Regions from separate parts of the Nitratireductor rhodophyticola genome, predicted to be linked through region 2. Evidence: riboswitches for the same ligand, from Rfam matches in the RefSeq annotation. Region 2 holds a riboswitch; the other holds the start of a gene.
What was found. A riboswitch is a leader RNA that binds a small molecule or an ion and turns the genes downstream of it on or off. The one in region 2 is predicted to bind cobalamin.
Positions count from the first base shown of each region.

Region 1: another riboswitch for cobalamin. It lies ahead of KUG85_RS17935 (ribonucleotide-diphosphate reductase subunit beta); the one in region 2 lies ahead of KUG85_RS20180 (CbtB domain-containing protein).

Region 1 is NZ_JAHSSF010000004.1:520,757-528,241, reverse strand. It holds gene KUG85_RS17945 (DMT family transporter) at 1-335, opposite strand, end outside; gene KUG85_RS17940 (aminotransferase-like domain-containing protein) at 442-1,842, shown strand; cobalamin riboswitch at 1,933-2,147, shown strand; partial or broken gene KUG85_RS17935 (ribonucleotide-diphosphate reductase subunit beta) at 2,328-2,539, shown strand; gene KUG85_RS17930 (hypothetical protein) at 2,543-2,767, shown strand; gene KUG85_RS17925 (heavy metal translocating P-type ATPase) at 2,844-5,387, shown strand; gene KUG85_RS17920 (LacI family DNA-binding transcriptional regulator) at 5,483-6,598, shown strand; gene KUG85_RS17915 (polyamine ABC transporter substrate-binding protein) at 6,601-7,485, shown strand, end outside.
Region 2 is NZ_JAHSSF010000006.1:64,190-71,674, reverse strand. It holds gene KUG85_RS20185 (copper-transporting P-type ATPase) at 1-1,368, shown strand, start outside; cobalamin riboswitch at 1,446-1,675, shown strand; gene KUG85_RS20180 (CbtB domain-containing protein) at 1,693-1,890, shown strand; gene KUG85_RS20175 (CbtA family protein) at 1,906-2,502, shown strand; gene KUG85_RS20170 (multicopper oxidase family protein) at 2,495-3,880, shown strand; gene KUG85_RS20165 (hypothetical protein) at 3,924-4,262, shown strand; gene KUG85_RS20160 (L,D-transpeptidase) at 4,321-4,878, shown strand; gene KUG85_RS20155 (hypothetical protein) at 4,878-5,189, shown strand; gene KUG85_RS20150 (DUF411 domain-containing protein) at 5,186-5,662, shown strand; gene KUG85_RS20145 (L,D-transpeptidase) at 5,659-6,324, shown strand; gene KUG85_RS20140 (cytochrome c) at 6,333-6,836, shown strand; gene KUG85_RS20135 (multicopper oxidase family protein) at 6,874-7,485, shown strand, end outside.

The DNA of each region.
Region 1 (7,485 bases), on a different contig from region 2:
GCTGTCGCAAGCGGCAGAAGACCGATGAACACGATGGAATGCGCCGAGGTGATGTGCTCGAGCGCCAGCGCGGTTAGCAGGGGAAAACCCACCACCACGCCGATGGCGACGATGAACAGCCCTTTCAGCTCGCTCCGTTTGGGCAGGTTTTCCCGAAACGCCAGCAGAAGAAACCCGCCCAAAAGCCCGGCAATCGACGCGCGCGCCACGGTCAGAAACACCGGATCGAAGCCCAGCACCGCCACCCGTGTCGCCGGCAGCGATCCGCTGAAGATGATCACACCCAGTAGGCCGCTTGCCCAGCCGCTCGCCCATCCGATCGTTGTCTTGTTCATGCCGCGCTCCTTTTCTCCTTCCTGTGTGGGGCAGGGGGCATGGCGTTGCCAGAGACGATGCAGTACAATTTCAACAAACTGTAATGGTCGAACGGACAGTACAGCGATGCTGATATCCACGCGCAATGCCGATGAAACACGCCTTGAAGGCGTCATGTCCGCCATTCGCGGGCGCATCGCCAATCGCACGCTCACGCCGGGGGCGAAGCTGCCGTCGATCCGCAGCTGCGCGCGCGCCATGGGAGTTTCGAAATCCACCGTTGTCGAGGCCTATGACCGGCTTGCCGCCGAAGGCGTGATCCGCTCGCGGCCGGGGGCCGGCTTCTTCGTCACCGCGCCGCTTGCGCCGCTGGCGCTGGCCGAAATCGGCCCGGCGCTCGACCGCGAGGTCGACCCCTTATGGATATCGCGTCAGGCGCTTGCCTCCGGTTCGCGCATGGCGATGCCCGGTTGCGGCTGGCTGCCCGCCTCATGGATGCCGGAAGACGCCTTGCGCCGGGCGCTGCGCCGCCTCTCCCGCGCCACCCCGCAGACGCTTGCCGATTACGGAGCGCCGCTCGGCTCGCTGGCGCTGCGCGCCCTGCTTGCACGCCGCATGGCCAGCCATGGCGTCGAGGCGGCTCCGGGTCAGATCATGCTCACCGATTCCGGCACGCAGGCCATCGACCTCCTCTGCCGCTTTCTTCTGAAACCGGGCGACACGGTGCTGGTGGACGATCCCTGCTATTTCAACTTCCATGCGCTCCTGCGGGCACATCAGGTCAGGATCGTCGGCGTTCCCTACACGCCTTCGGGGCCGGACACGGAGCGCTTTGCCGAGGCGCTCACACAGCATGCCCCGCGCCTCTACATCACCAATTCGGCGCTTCACAATCCCACAAGCGCGGTGCTCTCGCCTTCGGTGGCGCACCGCATCCTGATGCTCGCCGAACAGTCCGGCCTCACCATCATCGAAGACGATATTTTTGCCGACTTCGAGGTCGAACCAGCGCCCCGGCTTGCCGCCTTCGACGGGCTGTCGCGCGTCGTCTATATCGGCAGTTTCTCCAAGTCGCTTTCCGCCTCGATGCGTTGCGGGTTTGTTGCAGCACCTGCCGACTGGATCGAGGGCCTCACCGATCTGCGCATCGCCACCTGTTTCGGCGGACCCGCCATGGCGGCGGAGCTTGTGCTCGGTCTCCTGAGCGATGGCAGCTACCGCAAGCATATGGAGACCGTTCGCCAGCGTCTGTCCCGCTCCCGCGAAACGGTGGGCGCGCGCCTGCGCAATCTCGGCATCGAACCGTGGATCGAGCCGCGCGCGGGCATGTTCCTGTGGTGTCGTCTGCCCGACGGGCTGGATGCGGCCACGCTTGCCCGCCATGCGCTTGAAAGGGACGTGGTGCTCGCGCCCGGAAACGCCTTCAGCCTGTCAGGCTCGGCCAGCGGGTTCCTGCGTTTCAATGTCGCTCAATGCGATGATGAACGGATTTTCTCCGTTCTGGAGGAGATCACGCGCGCGCCGTAGAGCCATGCCCAAAGCGGCTTTGCGGATTATCCATGCGTTTGTTTCGGTTTTCCGCTGAAACAATATGTTGACTTCTAGGGTCCGGTGGATACCAACTATAGGGGTTATGGTTCTTCCGATTCCTCCCGGGGTCGGAAGTGAAAAGGGAAGCCGGTGCGCCTTTTTGGGCAAGTCCGGCGCTGCCCCCGCAACTGTAAGCAGCGAGCCGCTTTCACTTTGAGTCACTGATGCCCCAGCGCATCGGGAAGGCCGGAAAGCGGTGACGACCTGCGAGCCAGGAGACCTGCCATGACGAAATAAACGTCCACGGGCGGGGTGTCCCGGTGGTGCGTGTGTCGCCCGGGTCTGCCGTCGCGCCGCATGTCTCCGCGCCCCTGTCCAACCGCCACGGGGGTCTATATGCCGGCGACTGAAGCAAAACACACCAATGGAACCGCCACGGTTCCGCATTCCACTGGAAACACCGAAACCGCATGGTATGAACGGGCTTTCTCGGTCTCAACGCGGCGCTGTGCGAGCAGTCCATGCATTGCATCGCAAACCGCCGTTGCGCCCAACTCGGTCTGGCCCCGGTCTTCGCCGAACCGAAAACCCGTTTCCGTGGATGAGCGAGGCGATGGGTCTGAAGAAGGAGAAGAACTTCTTCGAGACCCGCGTCATCGAGTATCAGAGCGGAGGCGCGTTGAGCTGGGACTGATCCATGGCGTATGACGCAACCAGAATGAAGCTGTTGCGGGCGGGTTCGATCCCCGCGCAGCAACGCGCTTTCATGGAGTGGCTTTTGAGCCTGCCGGGCGATGCCGATATCGAATATGCGGCGCGCCGCCAGCTTGCCGAGATCGACAGGCGGCTGCCGAACCACCCGGAAGTGCAGTATCTGCGCCTGCTGCTCAGCGCCTTTTCCGACTCGGAAACGATGCAGTGATTTTCTCGCTTGACCTTCCATTGACTGGAAGGTTTAGAAGCGCAATCCTGAACAATAGTCATTCAGGGTGAAAGCGATGAATACCCTTCCTGCCGATATGTCTTCGGCCAATGTAAAACGCTTCCGCATCGAGGGGCTCAGCTGCGCTTCCTGCGTCAAACGCGCGGAAAAGGCGATTGCCGCCGTCGATGGCGTTGAGAGCGTCTCGGTCAATCTGGCGACCGAGACGGCCGATGTGGCGGTGCGGCCCGGCGTTAATTTTTCCAGCATTGTCAGCGCGGTGGAACGTGCCGGCTATGGCGTGCCGGAGAGCCATCTCGATATCGGCATCGAGGGCATGACCTGCGCGTCCTGCGTGCGGCGTGTGGAGCAGGCGATTGCCGCCGTGCCCGGCGTCTCCAAGGTCGCGGTCAACCTCGCAACCGAAAGCGCGTCCGTCGAGCTCCTGAACGATGAAGCGCGCAGCGGCGTGGAAGCGGCGATCCGCAAATCCGGTTACACGCCGGTTGCCCGTTCCGATGGCGCTGCCGCGCGCGATGCGCATGAGGAGGCCAAGGCCGCCGAGTTTCGTTCGCTCAAGCGCGATTTCACGCTGGCTGCAATCTTCACCCTTCCGATCTTCATTCTCGAGATGGGCAGCCATTTCATACCGGGCATGCATGCATGGCTGATGGGGATCGCCGACCGCAAGACGCTTTACCTCCTCTATTTCGTGCTGGCGACCATCGTGCAGTTCGGGCCGGGCCTGCGCTTTTATCGCAAGGGCTTCCCCGCGCTGATGCGCTTTGCGCCGGACATGAACTCGCTTGTCATGCTCGGTTCCACCGCCGCCTGGGCCTATTCGGTCGTGGCCACTTTCGCGCCCGGCGTTCTCCCGTCCGGCACGGTCAACGTCTATTTCGAGGCGTCCGCCGTCATCGTCACGCTCATCCTGCTCGGCCGGCTTCTGGAGGCGCGCGCCAAGGGCCGCACCGGCGAGGCCATCAAGCGGCTGATGGGCCTGCGCGCCAAGAGCGCGCGTGTTCTCCGCGACGATGCCTTTGTCGAGCTTCCGCTTGAGGACGTGGTTGTGGGCGACCGGCTTCAGGTGCGCCCCGGCGACAAGGTGCCGGTCGACGGTCTGGTCGAAAGCGGTTCTTCCTATGTCGATGAAGCCATGATCTCCGGCGAGCCGGTGCCTGTCTCCAAGGCCGAAGGCGACGAGGTGATCGGCGGAACGATCAACAAGACCGGCAACTTCGTCTACCGCGCCACCAAGGTCGGCTCCGACACGGTGCTGGCGCAGATCATCCGCATGGTCGAAAACGCGCAAGGGGCCAAGCTGCCCATTCAGGCGGTGGTCGACCGGGTCACGGCCTGGTTTGTGCCGGCCGTGATGCTTGCCGCAGCACTCACCTTTGTCGTGTGGATGGTGTTCGGACCCGATCCCGCATTCGCCTTTGCGCTGGTCAACGCGGTCGCGGTGCTCATCATCGCCTGCCCGTGCGCCATGGGGCTTGCCACGCCCACCTCCATCATGGTCGGCACCGGCCGCGCAGCACAGCTCGGCGTTCTGTTCCGCAATGGCGAGGCGCTGCAGAGCCTGCGCAACACAAGCGTCGTCGCGTTCGACAAGACCGGCACGCTGACGCTCGGTCGCCCCGCACTCACCGATTTCGTGGTGCAGGACGGTTTCGAGCGCGCCGAAATCCTTTCGCTCGTCGCATCGGCGGAAGCCATGTCCGAACATCCGGTGGCCGAAGCCATCGTCGAGGCCGCGCGCGCCGAGGGGCTCACCTTCAAGCCAGTCGTCGCGTTCGATGCGGTCCCGGGCTTCGGCATTGCCGCCACCGTTGGCGGTCGCAGGCTCCACATCGGTGCGGACCGCTACATGCGCCAGCAGGGCGTCGAGATCGGCAGTGCATCCACCGCCGCCGACAGGCTGGCCGCCGATGCCAAGACGCCGCTTTACGCTGCGGTGGACGGACGGCTTGCGGCCGTCATCGCGGTCGCCGACCCCATCAAGGAATCGACACCGCGCGCCATTGCAGCGCTCCACGCGCTGGGGCTCGAAGTGGCCATGATCACCGGCGACAACCGCCACACCGCCGAAGCCATTGCCGCAAAGCTGGGCATCGACCGGGTCGAGGCGGAAGTTCTGCCGGAGGGCAAGGTCGAGGCGCTCAAGCGTCTGCGCACTCTGGCTGGCCCGGTCTCCTTCGTCGGCGACGGCATTAACGATGCTCCTGCACTGGCGGAATCCGATGTCGGCATCGCCATCGGCACCGGCACGGATGTCGCCATCGAGAGCGCCGACGTGGTTCTTATGGCGGGCGATGTGACTGGCGTTGCCAACGCCATCGGGCTTTCACAGGCAACCATGAAGAACATCAGACAGAACCTGTTCTGGGCCTTCGCCTACAATGTCAGTCTCATTCCCGTTGCGGCGGGTGTTCTTTATCCCGCCACAGGCACCCTCCTGTCACCCATGCTCGCTGCCGGTGCGATGGCGCTCTCCAGTGTCTTCGTGCTGGGCAACGCCCTGCGGCTCAAGCGCTTTCAGGCGCCTCTTCCTGCCCGGTCTGCCGGGCAGGAGGGAGCACAGCTCGGTGAGGCGAGGGCGGTCACGGCGTCCGCCTGACTCCAATTCTGGGGATTTTCAAAAACCGATTCGACATGATGGTTCTTGCCGGGCATAATGCTTAAACGCTTAACCTTCATGTGAATCGGGCTTTGATGGCTTCTCGTGCCAATCTATCCGATATTGCCAAAGCGCTTGGCGTATCGGTTGCGACCGTTTCAAACGCGATGTCCGGAAAGGGCCGCGTGTCGAAGGAGCTCGGCCGGGCGATCCGCGAAAAGGCAAAAGAGCTGGGCTATGTGCCCAGCCTCGCAGGCCGGGCGCTGAGCACCGGGCGCAGCCATGTGCTTGGCCTCGTTCTTGCTGACATCGGTCACCCGCTCTTTCCGCAATTCGCGCAGGCCATCGAGCATGCGGCTTCCGAGGCGGGCTATGGCGTTCTCATCGGCGACAGTCGCGGCGATATCGAAGCCCAGTCCCGCGCCATCAACCGGCTGATCGAGCGTGGCGCGGATGGCATCGTCGTCGTTCCACGCCATGGCACGCGCATCGGCGATATCGGCCGTCCCGTTGCGGTCATCGATTCCCCCTCCACGCCGGGCAACACGGTGGCCGCCGATCACCGCAATGGCGGCCTGGAAATTGGCCGGCATCTTCTGGAGCTCGGCCACCGCTCCGTGGCGATCATCGGCCTCCATTCCGATTCCAGCGTCCAGAACGACCGCATCGCCGGCATTCGCGAAGCCTTCGCAGGCAAGGGCGAAATCCGCCTGATCTGGATTGGTGAGATGGAGCGCAGCCATGGTTCGGGCTGCCCGCTCGGTCTCGTGCGTCTGGTGGAGGAGGGCGTTACGGCCTTCGCCGCCGTGTCGGATCTCCATGCCCTGCGCGCCATCACCGAGCTGCAACAGGGCGGTATTTCCATTCCGGGCGATGTCAGCGTCACCGGTTTTGACGATCTCATCTGGGCCGGCGTCATCGCGCCGAGCCTCACGACAATGCGCATGGATATGGAGCGCATTGCCGAGATCGCGATAGCCGAACTCATTTCCCAGATCGAGCAAGGCGGTGCGCGTGATGCGTCGTCCGATCTGCCGGCCTCTAAGGGCCAGAGCTCCATTCCGATGGAGCTTATCGTTCGCCAGTCAAGCGGGCCGGCGTTGGGGCTCCCCGCTTCTGGCGAGACGGCGCCGGCCCTCACCGGGCCGGCGTCATCCAACATGAGCCAGGTCCTGCCCCTAAGAAGCACCACCAGAGAAGGAAGCGATTAGACATGTTCAAGAAACTTATGGCCTCCGGCGTCGCGCTGGCCGCACTCAGCGGCGCAGCACAGGCCGCCGACAAGACCCTCGTCATCTCCGTCTATGGCTTCGCCCAGGACGCCTTCAAGGAGATCGTCTACGACCCGTTCGAGGCCCAGTGTGGCTGCGAGCTGGTGGTGGAGACCGGCAATTCCGTCGAGCGTCTGGCAAAGCTGGAAGCCCGCAAGGACGATCCGGAAATCGACATGGCCGTCATGTCCACGCACGACGCGCTTTCGGCATCGCGCAAGGGCATCACCCAGCCCATCGACGTCAGCCGCCTGTCGAACTACGACAAGCTCTATGACATCGCCAAGGACCCGCTCGGCGACAATCTGGCTGTCGGCTACACCTTCTACGCCACCTCCATCGCCTACCGCGCCGACGAAGTGAAGATTGAGAGCTGGGCCGACCTGTTCCAGGACAAGCTGAAGGGCCGCGTTGCGTTCCCGAATGTCAGCACCAATCAGGGTCCGCCCGCGCTCTACATGGTCGGCAAGGCCATCGGTGACGATTCCGCAGACCTGAAGGCCGCCATTGCCGAAGTCGCCAAGAACAAGGACGACATCGTCACCTTCTACGAGCGTTCCTCGCAGGTCGCGCAGCTCATGCAGCAGGAAGAGATCCTGGCCGCGCCCATTGGCCGTTTTGCCTGGGGCGCATACTCCAAGATGGGCTTCGACATGGCCTGGGCCACGCCGAAGGAAGGTCAGACCGGCGGCATGAACGTCATGATCCTGACCAAGGGCGCGAAGAACGAAGATCTCGCCTATGACTTCATGGATTTCTGGCTCTCCACCGAGATTCAGACCAAGCTCGCCGAGGCGCTGGTGGACAGCCCCGCCAATTCCGAGGTG
Region 2 (7,485 bases):
AAAGTTTCAGGCGATCCAGTGACGGGCGCAACCATCAACGGCACTGGCAGCCTTATCATGGAAGCTACACGCGTCGGCGCCGACACAATGCTGAGCCAGATCGTCGAAATGGTCGCCAACGCACAACGGTCCCGGGCGCCAATCCAGAAATATGCCGACAAAGTATCCGGCTATTTCGTGCCGGCGGTGATCGCTATCGCTGTACTTGCTTTCCTGGGCTGGGCGTTTTGGGGCCCGGAACCCGCCCTTTCATATGCGCTCATCGCCGCGGTCGCGGTACTGATCATAGCCTGTCCCTGCGCCCTCGGTCTCGCCACCCCAATGTCGATCATGACGGCAACGGGACGCGGAGCTCAAGCAGGCGTGCTCATAAAGAATGCGGAGGCGCTCGAGAGGTTCGAGAAAGTTGATACGCTAATCGTCGACAAGACAGGCACGTTGACCGAAGGCAAGCCGCGATTGGTGGCAGTCGTGGCGGAGAATGGCCATGACGAGACCGAAGTGCTGCGTCTGGCGGCTTCCCTTGAACGGGGTTCGGAACACCCGCTCGCCGAAGCCATCGTAAGAGGAGCCGAAGAGCGAGGCGTGGAGTTGGCCGCGGCCGGCGACTTCGAGGCCGTTACCGGCAAAGGCGTCAAGGGTACAGTGGATGGCAGAGCCGTGGCGCTCGGCAATCTCGCGATGATCCGCGAACTTGGCCTGGAGGCGGGGGGCTTGACCGAAAAAGCCAATGGCCGCCGTGACGAGGGCGAGACGGTCATGTTCGTTGTCGTCGACAATGGCGTCGCCGGACTCGTATGCGTCGCCGATCCGGTGAAAGAAACAACCCCCGACGCGCTGAAGGCTCTGCATGAACTTGGATTCCGCATTATCATGGCGACCGGAGATAACGAACGAACGGCGAAAGCCGTTGCTGCGCGCCTGGGCATCGACGAGATCCGCGCCGACGTGCTTCCCGAAGACAAGGCGCGCATCATCCAGGAATTGCAGCAGCAGGGTCGCAAGGTCGCGATGGCCGGCGACGGCGTGAACGACGCTCCGGCTCTGGCTCAGGCCGACGTTGGAATCGCGATGGGAACCGGGGCGGATGTCGCGATCGAAAGCGCTGGGTTTACCCTGGTCAAAGGAAATCTTGACGGCATCGTCAGGGCTCGCCGTCTGGCCCACGGAACGATGCGCAACATACGGCAGAACCTGTTTTTCGCCCTGATCTACAATACGTTGGGCGTTCCGGTAGCTGCAGGCGTACTCTTCCCGTTCTTCGGCATCCTGATTAGTCCGATGTTCGCCGCCTTTGCGATGAGCGCTTCTTCGATCTCAGTTGTCGTCAATTCGCTCAGACTGCGGCAATTGGATCTGAAATCCTGATGGAGCCGTTGTCCTGGTCTTGTCGGAGAACGGTCGCGGCCAAGCTTGTCGTTATTGACTCGGTTTCGGCGTGACGTCAGGGTAATTGTTCACACGGTTCCCGCGATGCCGAGCGCGAAGCGGGATGAAAAGGGAATGTGACGGGTGGACCCAGACCGGGCATCCAAACCACAGCCGACCCCGCGACTGTAGAATGGCGCGGCGCCATAACTCCCGAAAACGGGAGCGCCACTGGAAACATCCGGGAAGGCGATAGCGCTGGAAAACCGCCATGAGCCAGGAGACCTGCCATGTGAACGGACGGAGAGATGTTCAAGTGACTGAATGAGCAACACGGAGGTTGTCATGCTCGCAACACAATCTGTTTCGCTGCGGGTTTCGGCATCAGCACGTCTGACGACTACGCTGTTCGCTGCAATATTTGGCATAGCGTTGCTTTATTTCGCTGCGTTTGCTCATTCCGACGCACTGCACAACGGCGCCCACGACACGCGCCACGCAATCGTCGCGCCCTGCCACTAAGGCGCCACGACGTAGATGTTGACCCGGGTAATTCTGGCCGCGCTTGTAGCGGGATTGCTCGCTGGTGTGTTCGCGACCGCGGCGCAATCAGTGCGGGTTATCCCGTTGATCCTCCAAGCCGAAGCTTATGAAGAGGGGGTGTCACACGCTGAGACCGAGGACGAAGTCTGGGCGCCCGAAGAAGGCTTGCAGCGGACGTTTTTTACGTTGCTCTCGAATCTCGTGACCGGTGTTGCATTCGCACTGATTCTAACGGCTATCACTCTGATATTAGACCAACCGGTGTCGCTCCGGCATGGCGCGCGTTGGGGGGCGGGTGGGTTCGCGGTTTTCGTTCTCGCCCCAAACTTCGGTCTTCCGCCTGAATTGCGCCTGCATGGATCGGACAGTCTGCCCGATGGCGGTAAATCCCCTTCGATCAGGGCGGATGTGCTGAAGGAAAAGGGCTGGACTGTGTCCAATCTGGCTTATGCGCTGAAAACAGGCATCCAACCGGACGGCGACGCTTTTGGTGGTTCGATGGGGGAAGTGGTGCGTGACGGAACTTCCTTTCTCAGTCAGGACGATCTGACGGCAATCGCGACCTTTCTGCTGGAGCGGGAGAATGATTGACAGACGCAATTTCCTGGCGGGAACCGGGGTGCTCGTGTCAGCAGGCGTCCTGCCCGGTCTTGCTGTGGCAAAGGCGGGTGCGCAGGAGTTTGATCTGATCGCCGGATCGGTCCAGCGAGCACTTTACGAGCAGCAGCTCTCAGATCTCTGGGCCTATAACGACATTGTACCCGGTCCTGAAATCCGGGCCCGAAAGGGCGAGCGGATACGCGTCAACTTTCGCAACAATCTTGAGGAGCCCACATCCATCCACTGGCACGGGATCCGCATCGAAAATGCGATGGACGGGGTGTCCGGCTTGACCCAGGAACCCGTGCAGCCCGGAGACAGTTTCATCTATGAATTCGAGCTGCCGGATTCCGGTACATATTGGTATCACGCGCACAACAAGAGTTGGAATGAGGTCGGGCGTGGCTTGTATGGCCCGTTGATCGTGGAGGAGCGAACCTCCACCTTTGATCGCGACCATGACATCACCCTCATCATTGATGACTGGCGCTTGCGCCAGCCTGGCGTTCTGGACACGGACAGCTTTGGTTCCTTGATGGATTGGAGCCACGGAGGGCGTCTCGGTAACTGGCTCCTTGTGAATGGCAAGTCACGTCCGGTCTTGAAGCTGCGCAGTGGCGAAGCCTATCGCGTTAGACTGATCAACGCCTCGAACGCACGTGTTCTGGAACTCGATCCCAATCGGTTCGGCGGAAAGGTAATTGCCTATGACGGACAGGCGCTGCCGGAATCCGTCGTTCTGCCTTATTCCCCGCATCTTCTCGGACCAGCGCAACGGATCGACCTTATGGTTGTTCCGGACGCTGATTTTGCGATCGAAGAGATTTCGGGCGATCAGCCATTCCCCCTGGTCGACGGGATCGTCGACGGGATATCGCGTACAGCGCAGTCGACGCCTTCAATTCCGGTAAACCTGATACCGGAGCCCGATGTGACGGGCGCCCGGAAAGTGAAGGTCGTTATGGAAGGTGGCGCCATGGGCGGCTTTGTGGACATCACCTACAAGGGCAAGCGCCTTGAAGGCGAAGATTTCCGTAAAACGGGCCAGTCCTGGGCATTCAACGGCATAGCAAACCTGGCGGAGGCTCCGCTTTTCACGGTTCGGCGCGGCGAAACGGTTCTGCTGGAAACGATAAATCAGACAGGCTGGGTACACGCCATGCATGTCCATGGTCATCACTTCCGTGTTCTCAGCCGATCCGGAGCCGACGTCGATGACGGCAAGCCCTGGCGCGACACATTCCTGATTGGACCTGAGCAGACGACGGAGGTTGCCTTCGTCGCTGGCAATCCCGGCAAGTGGCTGTATCATTGCCACATGCTGGAACACGCGGCGGCAGGCATGACCACATGGTTCGAAGTCAGCTGAGACGAGTGTAGAAAATTTACGGAACCGGCGTTACGTTACTGAAATGCGCAGACTTTTGCCATCGTTGATGATACTGGTTCTGGTCCTCGGGGCCATGATGCCGGCTGTGATCCAATCGCATGCCGACATGACATCAACGAAAGTAACCGATCAGGTTCATGAGGTTCTGGCCGCTGACAAGACGGCCGCGATGAAGTGCTGTCAGAAGTCGAAAAGCGGCATGGATAACCGCCAAGGCAATTGTGCGGCCGATTGCCATTATCTTCCCGAATTCACACCGCTGCAAAATTCGCCTGTCTTGGCGTCGGTTGAAATCCCGGCACAGTCCGAGACGCTTCTGGAAGTGATATATTTCCAGATGAGGCCCCCCATCTCGATCTGATCTTACTTCGCCAGCCATCAATGGCGTTCGTCGAGTAATTGGATTTGAGAGGGAAACCATGCTTTCCAAACGTAGCTTAATGCTTGGCGCTTTGTCGTCGGCATTCCTGCCTGCCTCGTTGGCACAGGCACACAAACGCGTCTTCAAACTTGATCCGCGGTTCGAACCGCAGACTGTTCGATTCTCCGGATACAGTCCCGGCACGCTGGTGGTCGATCCAGGCAACCACTTTCTCTACCTGCAAACAAGCCGGACAACAGCAAGGCGATATGGGGTCGGCGTCGGCCGAGCTGGTCTTGCCTTTCGGGGCTCGGCCACCATCGGTCGGAAGGCAAAGTGGCCAAGTTGGACCCCGACCAAGAACATGATCAGGCGTGAGCCGGGCAAATACGCCAGATATGCAAAAGGCGTTCCCGGCGGACCCGGAAATCCGCTTGGTTCACGCGCGCTGTATTTGTACCGCAGTGGCCGTGACACGATGTATCGGATTCACGGCACCACCCAGCCATCTTCAATCGGGCGCTCCGTTTCGAACGGCTGCATCCGGATGATCAATGCGCATGTCGAGGACCTGTATGAAAGGGTTCCGGTGGGCGCAAAGGTGGTCGTGCTGTGATGGCTCAGGACCCGCAAAAACTATCGCCCTATGCACTTTCCTCCGGGGTGCCGAGAATTCGAGCACATGACGTCACGGGCGTTCCCGAACCGCGGAAATTCGGCACCTGGATCATGATCGCATGCTGCATTCCAATGGTCGGCGGCGCCGGATTGCTGCTTTGGGGCATGGGCGCTGGCGCAGGTTTGGCTGAACGCCTCGGCGCATTGGCGCCAATCGGCTTTTGTCTTGGGGCACACCTCGTCATGCACAAGATCATGGGCCGGACCTGTCACGGCCATCAAACACACAAAGGACAAGACCAGAAATGAAAACACTGATCAAAATCGCGGCCGCATCATGGTTGGCCGGCAACCTGCTGACGCTGCATGCACATGCAGGCGAAACCGATGACAAGCATATCACCGTCTTCAAGACACCCTGGTGCGGGTGCTGTCAGGTCTGGGTCGATGCAGTCGAAAAAGCCGGCTACACCGTCGAAACAAAGGACATGGAAGACCTCTCCTCGATCAAGACGCAGGCGGGCGTGCCGGCAAAACTTGAAGCATGTCATACGGCCGCCATCGGAGGCGATCGCAAATACGTTCTCGAGGGACACGTCCCGCTTGCAGCGATCAGCAAGCTCATGACTGAACAACCGGATATTCGCGGCATTTCCACCCCGGGTATGCCGATGGGCTCTTTGGGCATGGGAGAAGATCCGAAGGCGAAATACGACGTCCTCGCCTTCACCGGCAAAACCGGAGAGACGCCGACCCTGTATTACCAGGCCGGCAAGCAATGAATCGCAGGCAACTCCTGGGTGGGGCAGGCAGCCTGTCGTTGCTTGCCCTTTCCGGCTGTACAACCACCACACCCGAACAGGCGCTCGAGCCGCAACCGGCACCGAGAATCCCAGGCACGTATGCAACCATGTATGGGCCGATGCCCGGAGAGCGTTTTCCGATACCGGCCGTCGATCTGAACAAGGTCCCGGAGAGGTTCTGGCGTCGTCAGGTCGACTATTCGGGGCCTTATGCGGTTGGCACCCTGATTGTCGATACGCAGACGTTTTACCTTCATTTGATCCAGGAGGGCGGCAAGGCGATGCGGTATGGCGTCGGACTCGGCAGAGCGGGATTTTCGTGGTCGGGCCGCGGGGTCATCCAGTGGAAGCAGGCTTGGCCGAAATGGACTCCGCCCGAGGAAATGATCGCGCGGGAGCCGGACCTCGAAAAATGGAGCGCACGCAATGGCGGCATGCCACCGGGGCTCGATAATCCGCTGGGAGCGAGAGCCCTCTACATTTTTCAGGACGGAGAGGACACGCTGTACCGGATTCACGGTTCGCCGGAATACTGGACCATCGGCAGGGCTGTCTCCAGCGGATGTGTTCGATTGATGAACCAGGACATTATCGATCTCTACAGCCGTGTCCCCAGCGGGTCTTCCCTGGTGGTCGTTTAGGTGAAGCCATGTCGATGAGACGATTGAAGATAATTTCCCTTGCCGGTCTGGCATTACTTGCGATCGGCGTCGTCGCCATGATTGGGGTCGGCCCAGGTAATGGGGAAAGCGCGGCTCTCCTTAGGCCGGATGACCAGGAAAAAGTGGCGCTCGGCCAACAGGTCTACACTGCCAACTGTGCGTCCTGTCACGGAGCGGAATTGCAGGGCCAGGCAGAGGATTGGCGTTCCCCGGGACCCGACGGCTTGATGCCGGCTCCGCCGCACGATGAAACAGGACACACCTGGCATCATCCCGACGAGTTGCTCTTCAAGATCACCAAACTTGGGGTCGCCGAAGCGGCCAATCTGAAGGATTACACATCCGCGATGCCCGCTTACGAGGCCATTCTGTCGGATGAGGAGATCGTCGCCGTCTTGTCTTACATCAAGAGCACCTGGCCCGATGAAATCCGCGCCGGCCATGACGAGATGAACAAGCGCTACGCATTGGAACCGCGGGACACGAGATGAACGCAGGTTGGGCAGAAAATGTTGAAGGGAGACGCCAATGACAACACGGCGCGGACTGCTTGCAGGAGGTGTGGCTTTGGCCGCTGGCGCCGCCGCCTACGGCGTTTTGGGCGCACGGCCGTCCGTGAACCTTGCCAGGGCAACCGGCTTCCCTCGGCTTCAAATGCCGCCATTGCTCGATACCTCCGAATCGGGGCGTTTCGACGTGACCGCACAGTTCGGCACGACCAGTTTCATCGGCGGCAGGGCGACACCGACAATCGGATTCAACCAGCCTTATCTCGGGCCGGTTGTTCGCGTTCAAAAGGGGCCGTTGCAGCCGAAAGTCGCCAACGCTCTGTCATGGCCTGTCAGTTCCCACTGGCATGGACTGCTCGTACCTGGCGAACACGATGGCGGTCCGCATTTGCCGATCGGCCCAGGTTCCGACTGGACGCCTGATATGCAGATCGACCAGCCGCCTTGCACGGCCTTCTTTCACACACACATACACGGGCGAACTGCACAGGATGTCTATGCCGGGTTGGCCGGAGTGATCCACATCGTCGATGGCCACGATGCGGAGCGTGGATTGCCAGAAACCTATGGCACGGACGATCTCACACTGGTCATTCAGGATCGCAGATTTGCCGGTGACGGGCGGCTGGCC